Regions from separate parts of the Paenibacillus sp. FSL H3-0310 genome, predicted to be linked through region 2. Evidence: riboswitches for the same ligand, from Rfam matches in the RefSeq annotation. Region 2 holds a riboswitch; each other region holds the start of a gene.
What was found. Region 2 has a riboswitch for cyclic di-GMP ahead of MHH63_RS06790 (thiamine pyrophosphate-binding protein). Riboswitches for the same ligand answer to the same signal wherever they lie in the genome.

Region 1 (7,919 bases), on a different contig from region 2:
ACAGCGTATGGTGGATTTAGGTCCTGGCAAATTTTATGAAGAAGGTTATTTTGCCGATTATCCTCCTGGCTATTTGTACATATTGTACGTGCTTAGCGCCATTCGTGGCGTTTTAGGATTCACTCAGGGCTCAGGTGGAGAGAATTTGCTCTTCAAGCTCCCTGCGATCCTTTCTGATTTGGTGCTCGGCTACTTCATTTATCAAATGTCACGCAAAAAACTCGGCACAGGAATAGCTTTCGGCTTAATGTTGTTGTTTCTGTTTAACCCAGCGGTACTTATTAATTCAGCGGCTTGGGGACAAGCAGATTCATTCTTTTTGATCTTCCTGCTGCTCAGTATCCATGGCGCTGCGAACAAAAAGTTTGTCCGCTCCGCAATTTTGTTTGCCTTAGCGACGCTAATTAAACCGCAAGCGTTGATATTCACGCCGGTATTGTTGTTTGCTTTTTATCATCACCGCGCTTGGAAGCAGCTTGGATTCGGAGCTTTGTATGGATTAGGGATCTTCGGATTGCTTGCGGCACCGTTTTTCTGGAATAACGGAGGTCTGGTAGGGATTATTGATCTTTACAAGAGTACGTTATCTTCCTATCCGTATTCTTCAGTGAATGCATTTAATCTGTATGCACTGACTGATCCGATGTGGTCATCCCTTGATCTAACCTGGCTTGGCATTCCATACCGTGTATGGGGCTTCATATTTATTTTAGTGGCTGTAGCTGTTGCGGCATTTTATTCCTTTAAAAAGGATCGCTTGGATCTGACCAAATCCTATTTTATCGGGATGGTGCTTATAGTAGTGGTCTTTGTGCTTGGCACCAAAATGCATGAACGTTATATGTTCCCTGCTCTTATTCTTTGTTTGTTTACTTATATAGAAAGTCGGGACCGCCGCTTTTTATCGCTATTTCTCGGATTCAGCTTAACGCAATACATCAATGTGGCGTACACCTTATCCCACCTGAATGCAGATGTTAGCCCGGGTGCAGACGGAATCGTATTAGTGACTGCTATAGCTAATCTAGCATTGCTGCTTTATATGCTGAATATCGGATACGATGTGTATGTCCGCAAGGGAATAAAACCTCTTCCAGCGCCAATTACACCGGAAGAACAGTATGAAGAAGATTTGAGAGTTGTCGGGCAAATTAAACCGCATCAGAAGGGAGGGCGATTTAACGATGAAGTTTAAGCGTATAGATTGGATATGCATAATAGCTATCACGGCCGTTTACGCAGCGCTTGCTTTATATAATCTTGGCTCTACTAAATCTCCAGAGACCTTATGGGAGCCTGCTGCCAGTGGTGAAAGCTTCTATGTAGATTTGGGGCAGAGTAAACCATTGGAACGGGTCAATATCTTTGGTGGCGTGGGCACGGGTAAGTTCAAGCTGGAATTCAGCGACAATCCTGAGGTCTGGAGCAGTCCGATGGATGTCAGTGAGGATGTCGGGAATGTCTTCATCTGGAAAAGCCAACCCCTGAACGTTACAGCGAGATATGTGAAGTTAACAGTTACCTCTCCAGGGTTCACTTTGAACGAAATGGCCTTTTATGAGCAGGGGGGAGAAAGAATCCCCCTTCCTATTGCCGGTGTGACACCAGATGCTAACGCAGTACCTAAAAGAGGAGCAGCGGCCAATCTTTTTGACGAGCAGGCGCTCATTCCGGAATATTCTAACTTTATGAATAGCACTTATTTTGACGAGATCTATCATGCGCGAACAGCTTATGAATATACACACGGGATAGTGCCTTACGAGAATACGCATCCACCGCTTGGCAAGCTGTTGATTGCCATAGGTATGGAGCTGTTCGGAGTCAATCCATTCGGCTGGCGTATTATCGGAACCTTGTTCGGAGTTGCCATGTTACCTCTTATATATGTAATGGCGCTGCGTTTGTTTAAGAAAAGCAAATACGCCGCCCTCGCGGCAGGATTGTTTGCGCTGGATTTCATGCATTTCACACAGACAAGAATCTCCACGATTGACGTATACGGAGTATTCTTCATTATGTTGATGTTCTATTTTATGCAGCGGTATTACACAATGAATTTCTACAAGCAGCCTTTAAGAAAAACATTAATTCCGTTATTCTGGTCTGGCTTATTCTTCGGAATCGGCGTAGCTTCGAAATGGATTGTGCTCTATGGAGGAGCAGGGCTGGCCATTATGCTGGCTATCTCCCTTTTTGAACGCTACAGAGAATACCAAGCCTCCGGACGCCTGCTGGCAGAGGGGAAGATTAAAGACAAGGAATTGCTGGGCACCTGTCGTGAAGCAGTAGATTCTTTTTGGAAAAAGACTATTATTACGTTGGCTAGTTGTATCGGGTTCTTTGTAATTATTCCAGTAATTATTTATAGCTTATCTTTTGTACCGGGGTTATCTGCATCAGCAGAGGGCTTCACTATAAAAGGTTTGATTGATTCCCAAAAGAATATGTACAACTACCACAGCCAGCTTGTAGCTACACATCCTTTTGCTTCCTCATGGTGGCAATGGCCGTTTATGAAGAGACCGGTCTGGTTCTTTAGCGGCGGTGAAGGTTTGCCGGAAGGTCAGGTCAGCAGTATAGTGACTATGGGGAATCCTCTTATCTGGTGGACGGGTATTTTTGCGATGCTGGCAACGCTGTGGATTACGCTGAAACGTAAAGATAAGAATCTCTACATGATTTGGATTGCCTTCTTCTCGCAATATGTTCCGTGGATGCTTGTCCCAAGAGAAACATTTATTTACCATTATTTTGCTATGGTACCATTTATGATTCTTGGTATTGTATATATAATGAAGTTGCTGGATACTAAATTCCCTGAGGCCCGTTACGTACAGTATGTCTATGTAGCTGTTGCTTTGCTGCTCTTTATCGCTTTCTACCCGGTACTGTCAGGGATGCAGGTCAGTGGAGATTACGTGAAAGATATGCTGCGTTGGTTCCCTACTTGGGTTTTCTAGGATTTAATAAAAATCTATAAAATAAGTTTATGCATGCAGCGTTATTATGAAGTGTAGATGGATGTAACGCTCCAAAAAGCTTGTAGGAGGAATAAAGGTGAAAGCCAGATATAGTGTGATTGTACCCATGTTCAATGAGGAGCAAGTAATTAGCCATACTTATGAACGTTTGAAAAAAGTAATGGACGAGTGCGGCGATACTTATGAGCTGGTCTTCGTCAATGACGGCAGTCGTGATCGTTCCGCCCAGATGATTCGGGAGATCTGTGAACGAGACGAGCATGTCAAGCTGATTGACTTCTCGCGTAATTTCGGACATCAGGTAGCGATTACAGCTGGCATGGACTATGCCGAAGGTCAAGCGGTTGTTGTTATTGACGCTGATCTTCAGGATCCTCCGGAGGTCATTTTGCAAATGATCGAGAAGTGGAAAGAGGGCTACGACGTTGTATATGCGAAACGCCTGAAGCGCCACGGAGAAACGATGTTCAAAAAGGTCACCGCGAAGCTTTTTTACCGCCTGCTCAGCAGTATGACAAGTGTGGATATTCCTACGGATACAGGCGATTTCCGTCTTATTGACCGTAAGGTATGTGATGTCCTGCGGGGACTTAAAGAAAAGAACCGCTATGTCAGAGGTTTGGTGAGCTGGGTTGGCTTCAAGCAGACTATGGTGGAATATGAACGGGAAGAACGTTTTGCCGGAGAAACCAAATATCCGCTGAAGAAAATGATTCGTTTTGCGTTAGATGGCATCACCTCTTTTTCACATAAGCCGCTTAAGATTGCTACGTATATTGGATTCTTCCTTTCATTCTCTAGCTTTCTCTATTTATTTTTCGTCTTGTTTCAAAAGATATTTTTTACCTCCTGGACGGTTCCGGGCTGGGCTTCCATTGTAGGCGTTAATCTGCTCTTTAACGGTATCGTTCTGATGCTGTTGGGTGTGATTGGGGAGTATATCGGACGGATTTATGACGAGTCTAAAGATAGACCGCTATATATTGTTAGTGAGACTAAAGGCTACCAGAACGAAGAACAACTGGACCGCCGGAAGGACCACAATGATGTCAGATAAGAACTTGCGCGCTGCATTCATACAGTTCCTCAAATTTAATGCCGTAGGTTTGCTCAATACGCTTATTGATTTTGTGATTTTTACATTGTTGAATTCACTAGGGATGGTATACGCATTGGCGCAGGTGATCTCCTATAGTGCAGGCACGGCGAATAGCTTTATTTTGAATAAAAAAGTAACCTTTCGTGATCGCAACCGGGGGAATAAAGAAGGCTTCGACCGCGTGCAGCTGGTCAAGTTTATCGTGCTGAATCTGGTAGTGCTCGGAATATCACTGCTGCTAATGCATCTGTTGACAGACAAACTAGGTATTCAAGTCTTGATCTCCAAGGTGCTGGTTACCTTTATCACGGTGATCATCAATTTCTTTGGAAGTCGTAAATGGGTATTTTAAACATTAATTTCAGGCAGAAGGAGTTGCTATGCTTAAAGGCAAGTAGCTGTTTCTGCTTGATTTGTATATAACCATAGAAACAATATACGGAGGTGAATAACATTGCGTAAATTCTCCTATCTACTCATACTGGCTGGGATACTTATCATGTTATATCCGACAGCTAACGAGTGGTACAACGACAGGCAGCAGGAGAAGTTATTAGAAACGGCTGAACTAAGCACTGCCGATAGTACTCCCCAGCCAGATCTAAAGAGCAGGTATGCTGAAGTTACTCAGCTGTTAGCAGAGGAATCGGTTCTGGATGCCCAGGCACAGCCCCAACCCCAAGAGACAGAAAAGCCTGAACCGGAGATTGCAGTCGGTGGCAAAGTAATCGCACTAATTGAAATCGATAAGATTGATTTGAAGCTGCCTGTATTAGAAGGGGCTACAAAAGCTAATATGAAACATGCTGCAGCCCATATGAAAGAAACGGCACCCCTTGGAGAGATCGGGAATGTTGCAATCGCGGCGCATCGGGCTAGAACTACGGGTCGTTTGTTTAACAGATTGAATGAGGTTGTTGTGGGGGATGTTATCACGATAAAGACTAGTGATCAGGTGTTTAACTATGAGGTGTATGATATTTCTGTAGTAGATCCGAGTGACGTCTCCGTTCTTGACGGGAATGACAAGGATAAGATTCTTACCCTGATTACATGTGATCCGCTAGTGAATCCAACGCATCGGCTGATTGTTCATGCCAAATTAACAAAATGAGAATAGTGAATGACAAGAAAACACAAATACCGGGAGATATTTATAAAATAATGGGTAATCTAGTAAATTAGGTCTTGTTCACAACTATAAATATGATAGTATTATACTATGAAAGCTAAACACGATAACGGCAAACCTTCCGAAAGGTAGGGACGCAAAGCTAAAGGGCCTTTTCCCAAAAGGATGGCAGCCAGCTACCGAATGAAGAGGCTTTTTTTGTTTGTTTCAAATGGATTCTATCAATTATATCTAGTAAAGCTAGAACAGATAGAACTTATACGATAACGGCAAACCTATCGAAAGGTAGGGACGCAAAGCTAAAGGGCCTTCCCGAAAGGATGGCAGCCAGCTACCGAAAGGAGTTTTATCCGTGAAAAAGGTTTATTTTATGCTGGTGGCGTTGTTCGTCCTAATGACTTCAGTTCCAGTAAGTACAGCTCAAGCTGCAAGTGCAGATGCCAGCTGGTTGATTACATCCAAAGTGGCTCAAGGTGTGATTGGTATTAACTATGATATTCCGAAAGATAAAAGAATCAAACTCATGATCACCAAAGATAACAGCAGTTATACATATAACTTGTATGCTTCTGGACAAGCTGAGGACTTCCCTTTGCAACAAGGAAATGGGACTTATAAGGTTTCTGTTCTGGAGAACACAACCGGCAATAAATACAAAGCATTATATTCCGAAGTAGTAGACGTAACCATGAGTGACTCGAATTCCGTATATTTGGGCTCCGTACAGAATGTGAAATGGAGTTCTTCTGATAAAGCGATTGTCAAAGCTAAACAATTAGTACAAGGCAAAACAACAGACGAAGAGAAAGTTAAAGCGATCTATAACTATGTAGTTGCGAATGTACAATATGATTACTCTCTTGCTAATAGTGTAACTACTGATTATATTCCAAGCATCGATAAGACATTGACTACTAAAAAAGGAATTTGCTATGATTACGCTTCTCTATTTGCCGCAATGCTGCGGAGTGTAGATGTTCCTGCTAAGTTGGTAATGGGGAATACAAGCTACGTTACGCAATATCATGCCTGGAACGAAGTGTTGCTTAATGGGAAGTGGGTTACCATTGATACTACAGTGGATGCAGGACTTGCAAAGAGTGATAAGAAAACCGATTTAATTAAAGCCTCAAGCAAATATACTGCGGCAAAATACTATTAAGTTCGTCGCTAGAAAGATAACTCTATTAAATAAACAACTAGCTTAATTATTAAGCTAGTTGTTTATTTTTATATTAGGGGTTGCTTTTCTATTAATAGTTGGGGTATTATAGGTAAGCGTTGTTAGACAGCGTACAGGCGATATAGACGAGGCTGATAAAAAGCTTCGAAAAATAAAGCTTGCATTTCTGAAAACAACATGATATAGTATAAGAGTTGCTGCTGAGACATTAAACGGCGCCAACGAGAACTTGATCTTTGAAAACTGAACAACGAGTGAGTAGGAAATCACGTAAGTGAAATCCAAAATTAGAGAATTAATTTTCTCGTCAGATGTTTCAAAATGAGCATATCGCTCTTTTCAATACTAATTGGAGAGTTTGATCCTGGCTCAGGACGAACGCTGGCGGCGTGCCTAATACATGCAAGTCGAGCGGAGTTACTTTGAAAGCTTGCTTTCAAAGTAACTTAGCGGCGGACGGGTGAGTAACACGTAGGCAACCTGCCCTTCAGACTGGGATAACTACCGGAAACGGTAGCTAATACCGGATAATTTCTTTTTTCTCCTGAGAGAAGAATGAAAGACGGAGCAATCTGTCACTGAGGGATGGGCCTGCGGCGCATTAGCTAGTTGGTGGGGTAACGGCCCACCAAGGCGACGATGCGTAGCCGACCTGAGAGGGTGAACGGCCACACTGGGACTGAGACACGGCCCAGACTCCTACGGGAGGCAGCAGTAGGGAATCTTCCGCAATGGGCGAAAGCCTGACGGAGCAACGCCGCGTGAGTGATGAAGGTTTTCGGATCGTAAAGCTCTGTTGCCAGGGAAGAACGTCCGGTAGAGTAACTGCTACCGGAGTGACGGTACCTGAGAAGAAAGCCCCGGCTAACTACGTGCCAGCAGCCGCGGTAATACGTAGGGGGCAAGCGTTGTCCGGAATTATTGGGCGTAAAGCGCGCGCAGGCGGCTATTTAAGTCTGGTGTTTAAACCTTGGGCTCAACCTGAGGTCGCACTGGAAACTGGGTGGCTTGAGTACAGAAGAGGAAAGTGGAATTCCACGTGTAGCGGTGAAATGCGTAGATATGTGGAGGAACACCAGTGGCGAAGGCGACTTTCTGGGCTGTAACTGACGCTGAGGCGCGAAAGCGTGGGGAGCAAACAGGATTAGATACCCTGGTAGTCCACGCCGTAAACGATGAGTGCTAGGTGTTAGGGGTTTCGATACCCTTGGTGCCGAAGTTAACACAGTAAGCACTCCGCCTGGGGAGTACGGTCGCAAGACTGAAACTCAAAGGAATTGACGGGGACCCGCACAAGCAGTGGAGTATGTGGTTTAATTCGAAGCAACGCGAAGAACCTTACCAGGTCTTGACATCCCTCTGAATCTGCTAGAGATAGCAGCGGCCTTCGGGACAGAGGAGACAGGTGGTGCATGGTTGTCGTCAGCTCGTGTCGTGAGATGTTGGGTTAAGTCCCGCAACGAGCGCAACCCTTAACTTTAGTTGCCAGCAAGTAATGTTGGGCACTCTAGAGTGACTGCC
Region 2 (7,919 bases):
AAGCTGGAGGCTGCTTCCCCATCCAGGCCGAATAATCCAGCCAGTTACCTGAGCCAGCGCATTCATATAGATGGTGCCAGCTGGCACCCTTCCGACGAGACATATCCGTTCCTATCTGTCCTGCAGGAAGCTGTTTGGGAAGACCGTAAAGTAAAGATCACTTACCCACGGAATGACGAGATGAAGGAGCGTTTCATTGAACCTCTCGGGTTAGTCGCAAAACGTGGAGTTTGGTATGTAGTGGCACGAACCGAGGGTGAAATGCGGACTTTTCGCGTGTCGAGATTAATACAAGCTGACGCAACTTATGAATCATTTGTCAGACCTGAGGCTTTTGATTTAAAAAGCTACTGGGAACAATCGACTTTAGCTTTTAAAGCAGCACTGCCAAAATATGTAGTGAACTTAAAGGTGAATGAGTCTATTCTTAAAGAATTACAACGTGAAAGATATGTAACTATAACTTTAGTAGAACCCTCTGCTAATACTGGGTGGATGAACGTGGAGGCCGAGTTTAATGCTATAGAATCTGCCTGTCGTATCGTACTCTCTTTCTCTCCTTCAGTTATTGTTTTAGCTCCTATCGAACTAGTAAGGATGGTAAAGTCTGCTATTAAAACAATTTCCACAATATATGAGGAATTTTGACATGAATTCTAAATATCTACTACTTAAAGAAGATTTATGACACTTCTCTATAGACCAATGACCTATAAATCCCCTATAATAACACCATTACATAAAATTTAATAAGGGGGACATTTTACCAATGAGCTGGATGCACAAACTTCCGTTAAAACAAAGAATTGTTGCCGGATGTTACCTCGTTGCCGCACTGTTTGCTATTCCTGTCTTAGTTACGTTAATGATTCTAGGTCAATTTCTCGTAGGAATTATACTAGTAGTTGTTCTTGCAGGTCTGACTTTACCTGTTGCTCGCTTCGTGGAGAGAACGCTTACATCATCTTTTGATGATATTGCTAATGTATCTCACAGTATTTCGAAGGGTGATTTCACTAGCAGAGCGGACGAAAATGGTTCAATGGGTGACGTAAGCCGCTCCTTTAACACAATGATTGATAAGCTCAAGAAGATTTTGACCGATGCATCGCAGATCACCCGTCAAGTTATGGATGCAAGCCGCGGAATCGAAGATAAGAACCAGAACCTGAAAATTGTCATGGCACAAGTAGCCTCTTCTTCTACTGAGCTCGCTCTTGGTGCAAATGAAATATCTACGGATATCGCTGATATGACAGAATCCATTAAAGACATTGAAACTAAAGTATCCAATTATACGAACTCCACCAAAGAAATGAACAGACGTTCAATACATACCTTAGAACTTGTCGAGCAAGGGCGCCAATCCGTAGATACACAGGCTGAAGGCATGCGTAAAAACATAGAGGCTACACAAAAAGTGGCTGATACTATTGAAGCTCTCTCACAAAATGCCCGCGGGATTACGATGATCACCAAGACCATCACAGAGATCGCTGAGCAGACCAACCTGCTGTCACTGAATGCCTCCATCGAAGCTGCTCGTGCCGGAGAGCATGGTCGGGGTTTTGCCGTTGTAGCTCAAGAGGTTCGCAAGCTTGCTGAAGAATCTACGGCATCCACAAAAGAAGTATTCGGCTTGGTCCGCAGCATTGAGTCAGATATTAAACAAGCCATCGATAATATTGCCATCAATGAAGAGGTTGTGCAGGTTCAGAATGAAATGATCACTCAATCTGCCCATATTTTCGCACAAATTGTACAAAGCGTGCAGTACATTACCGAGCAAATCTCTTCATTCTCTGCGGAGAGTGATCTTATGCTAGAAAGTGCCTTGAAAATTTCCAGTGCAATTGAGAATATCTCAGCAATCACCGAAGAAACTGCTGCTGGCACGGAAGAGGTATCGGCGGCTATGAATGAACAGATTAATGCCCTGCAGTCTGTTGCAGAAGAAACGGAAAAAATGACCCAGGCCGTATTTAATCTGCAAAAAACCATTCATATCTTTAAATTCTAGTTCAAAACTATCAACTGCCACCTAAGCTGAGTCTTAGGTGGCAGTTTTTTTCGCGAGGCAAAACTTCATCTCTTGGACAAGACTTTCGTCAAATTTCGAGTTTTTTTAGCGGATTATGTTGACAAAAATTAATGAGGAATATATTGTAAAGGAAAATTATTCTTATCAACTATAAATTAATATTGGCAAAATCCTCGAAAGAGGATGACGCAAAACCATGGATCTACAGCCTCATTTTTTCGTTTGAGGCCATGATTGCCAGGTTGCAGAGGAACCAGGACGGCTGAACTATTGTTCAGTCTTAGCGGTGCCTTATGCCACCAACCTGTGCTTACTATAGAGCACAGGTTTTTACTTTTTGAGTATATTGATCTATCGTATCTATTCGGTAGATTAATAACTAATATATATCAAAAAACTTGTGAGGTGTTTCTTTTGAAGACAGTCGCAGATTACATGGCGGAAGCACTACGTAACCTTGGAGTCACCCATTCTTTTGGGATCATTGGCAAATCCATTTGTCCAATAGTTCTAAAGATGGTGGATTACGGTATTGAATTTATTCCCGGCAGACATGAAGCAAGCTCCGGATTCGAAGCAGCAGGGTATGCGCTGAAAACGGGTAACCTAGGCGTAGCATTTGGTACTTCGGGTCCTGGGGGAACTAACCTGCTTACAGCAGCAGCACATGCGAAAGCTAACAACCTACCTGTCCTATTTATTACCGGCCACCAATCCATTACAGAGCTTGGAATTCCTCAATGTCAGGACTCCACCTCTTTTCTGGCTGATTTAGCTGATATGTTCAAACCTGCCACCTTGTTCAGTAAATTGGTTGAACGTGGGGATCACTTTGGTACTATTTTTAATCATGCGATTTCTGTGGCCCTGACCAAACGGGGTCCTGTTCATCTTTGTATTCCTTTTGATGTACAAACTGAAGTATTGGAAGAATGCAATATAGTAATCCCAGAAAGAGAATCTCTAATTAGTCAAGCTAATATCGATAGAGTCATCGATGCTATTCAAGCTGCTAAGAATCCTTTGATTATTGCGGGTAAAGGAATTAACCGCTCCGGAGCACATAAAGAGCTTGTTCAACTCGCAGAAACTTTTAATATTCCTGTAGTAACATCTCCAGGTGGAAAAGGGGCTATAGTCTGGGATCACCCACTCTATCATGGTCCTATTGGCGTTGGCGGTTCGACCCACGGGGACGATTTATTGAATAAAAGCGATTTATTTATAGTGCTTGGATCACGTTTAAGTGATATGACCATCTGTAATCTTAAACGGGAGAATCATCCAGCAACTTTAATTCAATTTGATATTGATCCAACCTTTGTCGGAAAAATACTATTGTCCAAAACGATACCGGTCACTGGGGACCTGCGCGATAATTTGGTGCACTGCCTAAATCATATTGACCCAAACACAATCACCAAACGTGAGGCTTTGGCCGATGCGGATTATTCAGAAGAGCTTCCAACCCTCAAGAATCTTTCCCTTGCTTCGGTAATGAGCACTTTAAGTGATTTGATCCCTTATAATAATTCAATTTTCGTTGATGATGGAAGTCATGGATTCCACGCTGCAAAATGGTACAAGGTTAAGAAACCGGGCAGCTTTGTTTTTGATGCGTATTTTGCTTGCATGGGTAATTCGATCGGCATGGCTATTGGTGCAAAAGTTGCTGCTCCTGAAGAAACTATCCTCTGCATTACAGGTGATGGTTGTTTCATGATGCTCGGCGCTGAGATTAACACCGCTGTCTGCAAAGATATCCCTGTCATCTTTATCGTGGTCAATAATAAGCAACTAGATATGGCTCTTAAGGGTATGGAGAAAACCACAGGTCGTATCGATGGAACTCTATATGAAGTACCAATGGACGCCGTAAAATTCGCTGAATCTCTAGGTGCTAAAGGCTACAAATGTGAGAATGCGGATGAATTCACAGCTGCAATTAAAGATGCGGTAGCTCTAAACCATGTTGCCGTTATTGAACTACTAACAGACCGTGATGAAGTCCCTCCGACTGCACACCGTACTTTGAACCTAAACTAGGAGGCTAACCATGAAGGAAAATATCAACAGTGGTCTCAACCACTTCACGAATCTATCAGGAGACTATGGCGCAAAAGCACTAGCTCCAATTAAAGACCACTTCCCTGACTTGGCTGAATTTATTATGGGGAATGCCTATGGCGATATTTTTCAACGTAATACTATAGCCCCTGACTGGAAGGAAATCGCAGTCATTTCATCTTTAATTTCAATGGGTCAATTCGAACAGTTGGGCGTTCATTATGTCATGGCCCTTCGTGTTGGAGTTACCGTAGAACAGCTTAAAGGTATTCTATTACACTTAGTACCCGTTATAGGGGCACCTAGAATCATTACAGCTTTTAATATCCTGCTTGCAACCATAGAAGAAATCCAATAACCCAACAGTTCGACAACAATATACAAAATTCGACTTTATTATTGCATACACTTGAAAAATATGCCTATAATAGAGTCGGAATATCCCATTACTTGCTGTATAGTGTCGAATTTTGACTTTTATAAAACAGCTAAATGGATATACATGGCTGGATATTGCAGTCGAACTGTTTTGGACAAATTCAATCTATGGGAGAGATTTAGGCATGGGAAGTTTCGTTTTGAAGACAGACACTACAAACAAGGTTATTAACATTGAGTTAGATGGAACATTTTCTGAAGAAGATGGTCTAAAATCTATTCAAGCTTATCAACAAACTATCAATCCAATTACTCCAGCTGACTATGAACTAAAAATCGACTGCAGAAAGCTAAATGTAACTGCACCAGATGTTGTACCTCTTTTAGAAAGCTGCTTTGTAATGTTTAAGAATGATGGATTTGTAAAAGTAAATCTAACGCTTGAAAATAACCCGATCCTCAAAATGCAGCTTTCCCGTCTTGGCCGTAAAGCTGGACTCGATAACATCGAGATCATTTCTGCGGTTACAGTCTAGATCTTTTAATCTTAATATGTAGGCCACATTTTACTGCTTTCCTGGAGGCGTATTATGACCGGAATTCGTATTAAAGGCATTGATATCTATCATCCCAGCAATATAGTTGGTAACGACTTTTTCATTAAGCATTTTGACGAAAAAGGCATTGATATTCGAGGTCTATTATCCGCATTAGGTCGTATTACACGGTATAGTATTAAGGATGCGGATGAGAATTCCCTTACGATGGCTTTTGAGGCTGCCAGGAATGTTCTGGAGAAAAGTGGTCTCACAGGTGCCGATATCGACCTTATTGCCTATGCAAGTCAAACTCCTGAGTATATCTTTCCTACCAACTCATTAATGATTCACCGTTTGATCAAAGGCGCATCCCATACGATCTGCATTGACAGTAATGCTAATTGTGCGGGTATGACGGCTTCTGTGGAACAGGTTAGCCGTCAGATGCAAGCGAATCCTAGGATTAAACGAGCGTTGGTCATCGGCTCCGATTATGTAACCCCTCATGCCGATAAGAATGATCCAGTCTATTACGCTAACTTCGGTGATGCAGCGGCGGCAGTCATTCTTGAACAAGCTGAGGATGTGGTCGGTTTCATTGACTCTATCTACCAAACGGATCCTTGTGTTTGCGATAATTCCAAGTTCCCGTGCGCAGGCCTGGCTAAACTGGGTAAACAAGGTGTAGCGGCTGGAGAGTTTAATGTGAAGTTTATTCCTTTTGATAATTCCATTTGCATAGATGCTGCTTCTGAGTCTATTCGTACTCTACTGTCTAACAACAATATCGCGCCTGAAGCCATTAAAGCAGCCTGCTTCTCACAGTTTTCATTGCCTAATATCTTAGAGATGTGTGAGAAAGTCGGCATTGATCGCAATGTAGCGGTATACATAGGGGATGAATTCGGATATACCTCTACCAGCAGCCCATTTATTGCTCTACATAAAGCTGTAACTACTGGAAAGATCGAACGTGGTGATAAAGTCCTGTTCTGGACAGTGGGTGCCGGTTGGCAAAATGTAGCATTTGTTATTGAATATTAGGAGCTGTATAACAAAAAGCGGCAAGCTAGGGATTCACCTAAGCTTGCTGCTTTTTAATATAAATATGAACGCAACATCAGGACTTACTCGCAAAGGTGAGCCCCTTTTCCGCGAGAGCACTCCGTAATAGGACGATCGCCTTTGGCCCCAATCCATGTAGCTGCAGAAGCTCTGCTTCAGTAAGCTTGCTGAATTGTTGAAGCTGAACATATCCAGCCCCATGCAGGGCTCGAAGCGCCGGCTTAGATAGTCCGCCCGGCAGATCAGATTCGGTTCCGTTGACCATAGATATATACAGCTCCTTTATCACTGATATCCTTCATGCTTCTCCCAACCCATGGTACGCGCTACAGCGTCCTTCCAGGCGTTGTAACGACCTTCCCGCTCAGTTATACCCATCTCAGGCGAGAAGACCCTCTCAGCCTTGTTGAAGCTCTCTAGCTGGGCACGTGTCCAGACTCCGGACGTTAACCCGGCCAGAAGCGCCGCACCCAAAGCTGTTGTCTCCGCATAGGTTGTTCTAGTAACCTCACTGCCCAGGATATCAGACTGGAATTGCATCAGCAAATCGTTACGCACAGCTCCGCCATCCACACGAAGGCCGGTCAATGGCATGCCTGCGTCTTTTTCCATAGCTCCTATTACATCTCTAGATTGAAAGGCTAAGGACTCCAATGTAGCTCGTACCAGATGTCCTGAGGTAGTGCCTCTAGTAAGGCCAAATATGGCTCCACGGGCATACATATCCCAATAGGGTGCCCCCAGTCCGGTAAACGCAGGCACAACGATAACCCCTTCACTGTCCTCTACTTCCCGTGCTTTATCTTCTGAGCCTGCTGGCTCCTCTATAAGACCAAGACCCTCCTGCAGCCACTGAACAGCCGCTCCGGCCACGAACACACTGCCCTCTAGGGCATAATAGAGTTCATCTCCCATACCCCAAGCTACAGTGGTCAACAAGCCATGACTGGAGGCTACAGCTTCTGTGCCTGTGTTCATTAGAATAAAACAGCCTGTACCATAGGTGTTTTTGGCACTGCCGGGTTCTAGACAAGTATGTCCAAACAATGCGGCCTGTTGATCTCCAAGTACAGAGCGAATTGGAATGTCCGCCCCGAACCACTGTTTGTCTGCTACTCCAAATTCGCCGCCAGACATTCTTACTTCTGGCAGGATGGCACGCGGAATACGGAGCTCTTCCATTAGCTCTTCATCCCAGCACCGTTCATGAAGATTAAACAGCATCGTACGTGAGGCATTGGTAACATCCGTGACATGTACGGCTCCGCAAGTAAGTCTCCAAATTAACCAGCTGTCGATCGTCCCTGCTAGAAGTTCCCCACGATTCGCCCGTTCTCGGGCGCCATCCACATGATCCAGTATCCAGGAGATTTTGGTAGCTGAGAAATAAGCATCTACAACAAGGCCCGTCTTGCTCGCAATAACTTGCTCCAGCCCTTTACTTTTAAGTTCTTCACATTGCTCTGCAGTACGCCTGTCCTGCCACACAATCGCAGGGTATATCGGTTTGCCAGTTATTTTATCCCAGATTAAAGCTGTTTCTCTCTGATTGGTTATTCCGATGGCAGAGATCTCCTCAACTGCTATGCCACCCCGCGCAATCGCATCTCTTGCCGCTGCGAGCTGTGACGCCCAGATTTGCTCAGGGTCATGCTCTACCCAGCCTGGATGGGGGAAGGATTGTTTAACTTCATATTGACCTTGTGAGACCCATTTAGCCTCCGTATCGAACAATATGGCTCGTGAGCTGGTAGTACCTTGGTCTAAAGATAAAATCATTCTATGCCCTCCCAAGCAAAACCTACAAGATATGTTCCACGATGAACAAG
Region 3 (7,919 bases), on a different contig from region 2:
ACGTGCTATCTTAATGACATCCAGTCCTGATTCATCAGCAAGTTTAAGATCAATGAGGACAATGTCTGGCTTTGTCTCTTCAATCACATCAAGTGCTTCCGGACCATTCGTAGCTTCACCGGCAAATTGCATATCCGATTGCATTGCAATGACAGATGCCAGCCCTCTTCTAACTAAAGGATGATCATCTACAATGATGATTTTCACAGAAACACCTCCCTCTAAACCGCATACATTATTTACTTCTTTGTATAAAAAGCTTCAATTGGAGTATTCATTTAAATTTGGCGCATTTCTGATTAAGTATAGTTAAAAGACTACACCGCTTATAGTGAGCGTTGTCATTTCTTTTGTCATATGACAAAATGGATATTTTTACATAAAAACCCCTCATTTAAAAACTGGCGAACCATGGTTATAGAGACCACAATCCGCCTGCTTTCTTGGGAATTCAATTATTATCAATAAAAGAAATGATTTGCACGAGATTACCTGCGACTTGGTAAGTTAACCCCAGCATGTAAGTTCCTTTCTCCTCGTTTGATAGGTCAATAGTGAACACATCCGGATTAGCAGCCCATTCCTTCATATCAAACACAATTTCTTTAGATGTTCTAGTGTTTCTTACTCCAGCCGAATTAGGGATCACTTTGCTGCCATCGAGCCCTTTCACCAGATTGGCCACTTCAACTACAGGTCCCTTAAATTCTCCTACCTCTACCATTTGTGGGTCGGCCAATAAGCTCGTTAGTTTAGTTAATCCTTGTAATGGGGAGAAATCTGTAATTTCATTTCCAGTAATATCAAGTGTCTCTAGGTTCTTCGCGTACTGCAAACCTTCCAAGGATCCGGCTCTTCTGGTTTCGCTAGTTAACGTTGTAAGGTTATACATATCACCTAATGTTAATTCTCCAGTTACGCCCAATGTAGTCTTGATCGAAGCACTTAAATACGGGTCCGCCACAGTAATTACTTGCGTAAGATCTATTTGGACCAAACCTTCGGTTGCTTGTTGCAACGCTGCTACAGCTTCGTCTACTTCACTTTGCGTAACAGAAGAGTTAGCCAACACTGTCTCTGCTATCGAGAGGCTGGACGTAAATGCCGCGATGCTCTCAGGTGTGAAGCCTTCTAGAGAAATTGCTTTAGCCGCTGCAATCGCCTGTTCGAGATCTCTAGTGAATAAGTGATCTCCATTCGCGAAATGTAGTTTGGCTCCACCCCATGCAGCATGGTCAGATCCGTTGCCATTTCCCCCGTCTGTGACGACTAATTTCAGTTCTTTTGCTTCATTAATATCCAATTCGATGAATTTCTGCGGATCTCTCGAACCCATGACCCCACTATCGAATTTCTTCTCTCCATCGACAAACACCTCAAAGCTCACCGAACCAACAGAACCGTACATTTGTCTATCTACACCTACATAGGAAGTGAAATAGTCCGCGTTTTTGTCGCTTAGATTGTATACAATCGTCGAATTAGAGTGCGCTCCAATTCCTCTTTCATAGGACACTACCTGATTGTTCTCATCTGTTAATCTCAGCGTATTTGCACTAATAGATTTATCCTTCAAAGGTGCAGTATAGCTGTTCTGAGTAGAATTCCAGTCGTAATCCGTCAGGTACGTAAAGTCCGTCATGTCTACTACGGCTATAGTTCTAATCTTCGTGGTCGTATTTCCATCACTATCTGTTACTGTGTAAGTGATTGGATACTTTCCGGCCCGGTTGAATTTAACTTGCTCTTGGCCTGTGACCTTCACTTGAGCCGTCAAGTCACCGTCTTCCGAATCCATTGCCGAATAGCTTTCACTGATATCAATCGCTTGGCCCACTTTGGTTGAGACAGATTTAGGTATGGTAAGCTCTGGTGTATTGTTCAAGATCATAAACTTCGCATCAGCAAAATCACCGTGATCTGAAGCATTTCCGTTACCTGCATTATCTAACACCAGCTTCAATTCACTTACATCCTTAACAGGTATCCGCGCAAGCTTGGCTTCTGTACCAAATTTCATCAGTCCGCTGTTATAAACCTCTGCCCCGTCGGCAAAAATTTTGAAAATTACACTGGAGTTGCTTTGCTCAGGGATATTTCTATCAACCCCTACATACGTTTCAAAATATTCATAGTTTGCACCTGCCAGATTATACACGATTTCAGAGCTGGCATGGGTTCCTAAGCCCTTAGCGAACTCTTTGACCTCGCCATTTACCAGCAGCTTAATCGGATTGTTAGAGCTAGCCTTATCTTTTCGAACCACATTATAATCCGTTTTTGCCGATTGCCAATCTATATCACTCAGGTATTTACTAGCGCTGTATACAACAATCTTTCTGGCCTGCACAGCGGAGTTCCCATCTGAGTCTGTAACTGAAAACTCGACGTTGTAAGTCCCTGTTTTGCTTGATGTGAATCCATTTGAATGCACTTCAACGGCTCCAATTAAGTTACCATCTTCCGTATCAAAAGCTGTTACATCGCTCAACACATCAAATTCGCTGTTCAGCTTAACGAAGGTTGTCTCTTCCGGTACTGTAATGGTAGGTTTGCTTGAATTATTCGAGAACTTCGCATCCGCCCATACCGTATGGTCTGAAGCATTGCCATCCTTAGCATCTGTTGTAACCAGCTTCACCTCTCTTGCGCCAGTCACAGGGATTTTCACAAATTGATGTTCTGTTCCTGCCCGGAAAACATCACTCTCAAATTTCTGTTCTCCATCCACATACACTGCAAAAGTAGCCGAGGAAGGTTTCCCTTTCATGGCTTGATCAATCCCAATGTAGCTTTCAAAGAAGTCGTAACCCTTACCTTCAATATCGTAAACTACCTCAGAGTTGGCATGAACACCAATCCCTTTCGCGTACGTCGCAGCCAACCCTTGGCGAACAAGGGTTATGATTCCCCCGGAAACGGCTTTATCTTTCTTTAATTCACCCCAGCCTACAACGACTGACTTGGCATTGAGATCGGAAATATAGGCGTAGTCGCTCGTTACCGTAACCTGTGTGGTTTTCGTTTCCGTAACCCCTTCGCTTTTCACTTCATATACAATTTCGTAGTTGCCTTTTTGCGTTACATCAACGTTATTGGCTTTCAGAGAGACATCTGCAGTAATATCGTTTCCTAGATAGTTAGCCGCTTTTACATAGCTCATCGGATCAAAGGTTTGATTAAGCTTTAAAGTGAGCTGATCTTCAACAGACAAGGCTGGCTTAAAGGCTTTAACCTGTACGGGCTTCAGTGGGTTCAGCTTTTTATCATAACCGACGATCTTGTACGTATAGTTGATACTCGCATCTACATTCTGATCCACAAATTGCTCAGTTCCTGTAAAACCAACTAACACATCATTTCTATACACTTCATATCCTAAAAAGTCTTGCTTAAGCTCTTTATCTATACTGAAACTTAACGTGTTCGTTCTAGCCGTGGTGTTAGGTGTGATATTAACCTTAATGGCCAGATTTTTATCCGCTATTCCAGTTCCCTCATAATTAATCACCGAGTTATTTAAATACCATAACTTTTGCGGTGCCGGATACTTGGCTACTTTCGCTTTTGTCTCAGGATTCACAGTGAAGCCATGTCTGGCAAAATAGCTGCTTAAATCTAATCCCAGTACTTCGGAGGAGAACTCCACCAAATACTGCTGCTTGGAATTGTCACCGTTGGTAAGGATGACCTTCCGCTCCCGATATAGCTTGGTCAGCTCTGTCCAGTATCCCGGATGTGCCAGCTCCAGCTGCCAATAGGCTCCGAGTTGTGCAAATAAGCCCTGCTGATTCATAACCACTTTGTTTTCTTCGAGGACATATTTATAGATATCTGATTCATACGGTATACGATTATCTATCGAATTCGCCGCGACAGACATAAACATAGACACCATATTATTAGTTACTTCGCCATATTCCCGTTCACCCATAGCCAAGCGATGCCCGATTTCGTGATTCAGTCCCCAGCCCGGATAAGCTTTGTTAAAATCACCTAACATGGTTCCTACTGTTCCAAGTTGGATCCCTGTATGATCTCCCGCTGCATACATCGCACCATAAGGCTGCATCAAGCGAATATTCTCACGAATTAGCTTGGCATCATGAATCTCGCTACTGCCATCCAGGCCATAGAAGGCAAAAATACTCTTCATCCAGGTGTCATACCCAGTTACGGTGTCCAGCGGGTTATTTCCTTGCGTAATATATTTGTTGTACGCCTCCGTCGCCGTTCCTGTGAAAATAACATGATCGCTGGCCAGTTCTACCACATCTATGAGTTTACGATCTTGAACATTTGGATGAGCCGCTTTATCTTCGTCTAGTCTTTGTTTGTATGTGATTAAGAAGGTTTTGAATTGTTCTGGATCCGTGGTCTTGGTCATAAAAGGAATCTTTTCTAAACCTTCGAAGCGGATCAATGGCGCTTTCCCTTGTTCCTCTGCTGTATAGGGATTTACGATATAAACGGTGCCGCCCTTAGTCACTTCATGTGCATAATAACTATTCATAGCAAATTCAGGAACGGTTATAATGTTCTTACCTGGACGCAATTGCACACCTCTAGCCCAAACATTCCAAGCGGCCTCTTGTTGAGAAAAGACTAAAGAAGGTAGCTTATCGTTAGAAGCTGCATCCACATAAACGTTGATCGTATCTCCAGGCATTGCAACGAGACCTGTAGGCTGGTTGTTCGTACCAAAACCAATTCTCAGGTTTTCCTGCGCATGCTTTTTCATATCTCCACGTTGTTCCGCCTCAATGATGGTGCCTTCGGTTTGAACTTCACCATTCACTAGCCTCTTAGCTAAATCCAAAGAATCTTTCAGGATTGGATAGAGCGGATGTACTTTTGCCGCTTCTTCTAATTCGTTGATTGCTTCGACGCTATTATAAGCAGGCACAACCGCACTCATCGTTCCATCTGTGAAAATACCATTTACAGCTTCGCTTACTTTATCTTCTGTATAAAATCTAAATTCAGCCGCAAAAGGTCTGTTGATATTAGCTTTTGTGAACTTAAATTTTAATCTTTTAAACTTCGTCGGTTCGAATTTAAATTCCAGAAAGTCATTGGTACTAATCGCGGTTCCGCTAGATACAAGTTGGAAGGTCTCTCCTTTACTCGTCTCTGATGCATAGATTTCAAAAGCCTCTGGGAATCCTTTGCGGTTATCTCTAGCCAAAAAAGCCACTCTGTCCAGCACTTCCGCTTGCGCTAGTTCAAACACGACTTCATTCGTGAAGCTTGCATCATTGTTTTTGTTCGTTTCCCAATGCGTAGTGGGCTGGTCATCCAGCATATATTCAGGCTTCGTACCTGGGTAGCTTCCACCGTTCACCGTTACTTTTGATACGTTTGCATTCGGCATTCTATAAGCTTGGCTATAGGCATTTTCATAGGCTGTTCCATACCCTTTTAGCTTCGAAACCTTGGCTGCCGTTGCCTCTACCTGATGGTTCTTCAAAAGGATCTTTGCATTCTCTATCTCTTCTTTAAACTGCGCATACAGTGGATGTGCCTGCACTTCATTCTCTAAAGCTGTTAATTTCTCTGTCGTATTAAAGGCAGCACTAACTTGGCTCAAGGTATCATCTGTAAATAATTTTTTCATTTTAGCAGAGACACTATCCTCTTTATAAAAAGAAAACTCAGCCGCACTCGCCCAATCTTGGTTCGCTTTTTTGAAGACAAATTTAAGTCTCTTAAAAGCCGTAGGTGCGAACTGAATCTCCACTACATCACCGGTTGAGCCTGTATATTCTCCAGAAGACACGAGCGTAAAATCACCCGCATCGGTAGTGGAGCCGTAGATATCAAATTCTTGAGCAAAACCTTTACCTTTCGCACCGGATTGCCTAGCCGCGTATACCATTCTATTTAATTCAGTGGACTCATTGAAAACAAACACAACCTCATTCGTAAACGTTGAACTATTCGGTTTGCCAGTCTCCCAATGCGTGCTCATATCCCCATCCATAGCCTTAGCTATAGGCGAGCCTGAGTAGTTGCCACCGTTATTTGTGATGGATTTAATATTTGCTGGATTCATTCTAAAAACCTCATTATAGGCATTTAGAGCATCCTTGCCGTACAGCTCAAACGGAATAACCGAGGCGTTGCTTAATAAGTTAACCTTACTTTGCGCCACTGTTTTTGTTACATTTACCTTGCTTGCCTCACTTGCTAAAGCATAACCTGCCTCACTCGAAAAACTGGCCAACATGGCCGCCGATGTAGCGATCGCAATCATTTTCTTCATCTCTTCTTACCCCCAGATGTCATATGAATCTCTCCAGTGCCCAAAAATGGGCACAAAAAAAACTACCCCAAAAGAGTAGCTTGATTGCGTATAAAGTCGCCTAAAAATTAAGACTTAATTTTTATTAAACCTTAACAAGCATAAACGCCTTCGGCGTCCTTATAAGGACGGTAAGCGTTTAAGCGAGAAATATAAGATATTAAGTATAGTTTTATAACTTATACTTTCTTATATTTTAACAAAAAGCGTTACGCACTCTTTGGCAGCTGGCTGACAATAGTTATGATAACCTTAGTCCCTATAGCTTTGCGTCCCTACATTTCCATAGGTTTGCCTATGAAGTTTCGAATACATTCAAAGAGTAACATAAGCCTAGATCTGATCGCATGATTAATTGGTATGAAATGAGTATAGGTAATTGCAATTAGTTTTTCTTATGTGATAGATATTATTTATCGACTATCCCGGAAGAGAAGGACATCCTTTAGGACTGTAGGTCTACTTAACTCTCCGATCCAAACAAACCCCGGAACCAATTCCACACATCGCCCGTGACGGGAATTAATCCGAAACCATGTTCGCCAACTGCGATTACACCATATGCCCATTGTCCGATAGCTATGGCACCCCCAGCGATCCTGCCTATCGCTATCGCACCAAACGCCGTATCCCCTATGGCGATGGCCCCCAACGCTTTTTCCGCGATTGCGATCGCTCCTACAGCCACGCCTGCAATCGCAATCGCTCCCACTGCGAAGCCAAGCCAGCTAAGTGCTATTGCTCCGATCGCTAACCACATTCCCAGTGATATTGCTCCTAAGGATAATACGCCCACGCTTATCGCACCTATGGAAATCAAGCCAACAGCTACATCTCCAATAGCGATTAATCCAACGGCTGTCTTCACACGGGGTTTACCTCCACGGCCATACGCTTGACCTGAGTATCGCCCTAGATTACTGCGAATACTGATGACCGGAAATGAGGGAGAAGGCCATTGATAATCAATCTCTCGTCCATCAAAGCCCCTAGAATCCGCCCAGCGCGTTACAAATTGATGCCATTTCATATTTATCCCGTCCCCCTTTTCAAATTACCTAAATTATACAACCCCGGGGGTTGGCTGTACTCAGACTCTGACCTGAAATTCATCTCATCCTCTGGACGGATATATACTCATTAGGATTACTGTTTGGGAATAGGATCAGGCTTTCCAAATAAATAGCCCTGAAACAACTGATAACCACTCTGCTTAAGCCATTCAAAGTCCTCTCTAAACTCCACACCTTCTGCTAAAGGAACGGATTGGATTTCTAAAGCTTTTTCTAAAAATTGCTTTGCTATTTTCTGTTTGTTCAGATCGCTGGACACACCCTGAACATATTTCATATCCAGCTTCATGTAATGGGGTTTAAGCTCCAATAACATCTCGATCGTGCTGAAGCCCTCACCAACATCATCTAAAGCGTATTCAAATCCCCGATCCTTGTAATATGTCAAAATAGCTTTCAAATGAGCGAGATCATCCACTTTCTCCGTCTCAACAACTTCAAAGACAAAAAGAGAAGGATCGACGCCTAATTGATTGGCCAGTTCAACGGTTGATCTTAAGCAGAACTCTGGAGCGTAGATCGACGTTGGGATAAAATTAATA

Region 1: it holds a riboswitch for cyclic di-GMP, as region 2 does, so the genes downstream of both, MHH63_RS20945 (transglutaminase-like domain-containing protein) here and MHH63_RS06790 (thiamine pyrophosphate-binding protein) in region 2, are expected to answer to the same signal.
Region 3: it holds a riboswitch for cyclic di-GMP, as region 2 does, so the genes downstream of both, MHH63_RS24905 (NPCBM/NEW2 domain-containing protein) here and MHH63_RS06790 (thiamine pyrophosphate-binding protein) in region 2, are expected to answer to the same signal.

What each region holds. Positions count from the first base shown of each region.
Region 1 covers NZ_JBBODC010000002.1:331,075-338,993, reverse strand. The annotation lists gene MHH63_RS20970 (glycosyltransferase 87 family protein) at 1-1,195, shown strand, start outside; gene MHH63_RS20965 (phospholipid carrier-dependent glycosyltransferase) at 1,185-2,963, shown strand; gene MHH63_RS20960 (glycosyltransferase family 2 protein) at 3,061-4,041, shown strand; gene MHH63_RS20955 (GtrA family protein) at 4,028-4,435, shown strand; gene MHH63_RS20950 (class D sortase) at 4,538-5,197, shown strand; cyclic di-GMP riboswitch class I at 5,317-5,399, shown strand; cyclic di-GMP riboswitch class I at 5,474-5,554, shown strand; gene MHH63_RS20945 (transglutaminase-like domain-containing protein) at 5,568-6,377, shown strand; rRNA gene MHH63_RS20940 (16S ribosomal RNA) at 6,745-7,919, shown strand, end outside.
Region 2 covers NZ_JBBODC010000001.1:1,520,509-1,528,427, reverse strand. The annotation lists gene MHH63_RS06800 (helix-turn-helix transcriptional regulator) at 1-648, shown strand, start outside; gene MHH63_RS06795 (methyl-accepting chemotaxis protein) at 770-2,020, shown strand; cyclic di-GMP riboswitch class I at 2,195-2,291, shown strand; gene MHH63_RS06790 (thiamine pyrophosphate-binding protein) at 2,447-4,087, shown strand; gene MHH63_RS06785 (carboxymuconolactone decarboxylase family protein) at 4,098-4,466, shown strand; gene MHH63_RS06780 (hypothetical protein) at 4,579-5,022, shown strand; gene MHH63_RS06775 (ketoacyl-ACP synthase III) at 5,077-6,069, shown strand; gene MHH63_RS06770 (DNA-binding protein) at 6,146-6,355, opposite strand; gene glpK (glycerol kinase GlpK) at 6,376-7,869, opposite strand.
Region 3 covers NZ_JBBODC010000002.1:1,221,448-1,229,366, reverse strand. The annotation lists gene MHH63_RS24910 (response regulator) at 1-207, opposite strand, end outside; gene MHH63_RS24905 (NPCBM/NEW2 domain-containing protein) at 452-6,265, opposite strand; cyclic di-GMP riboswitch class I at 6,524-6,610, opposite strand; gene MHH63_RS24900 (hypothetical protein) at 6,768-7,334, opposite strand; gene MHH63_RS24895 (EAL domain-containing protein) at 7,451-7,919, opposite strand, start outside.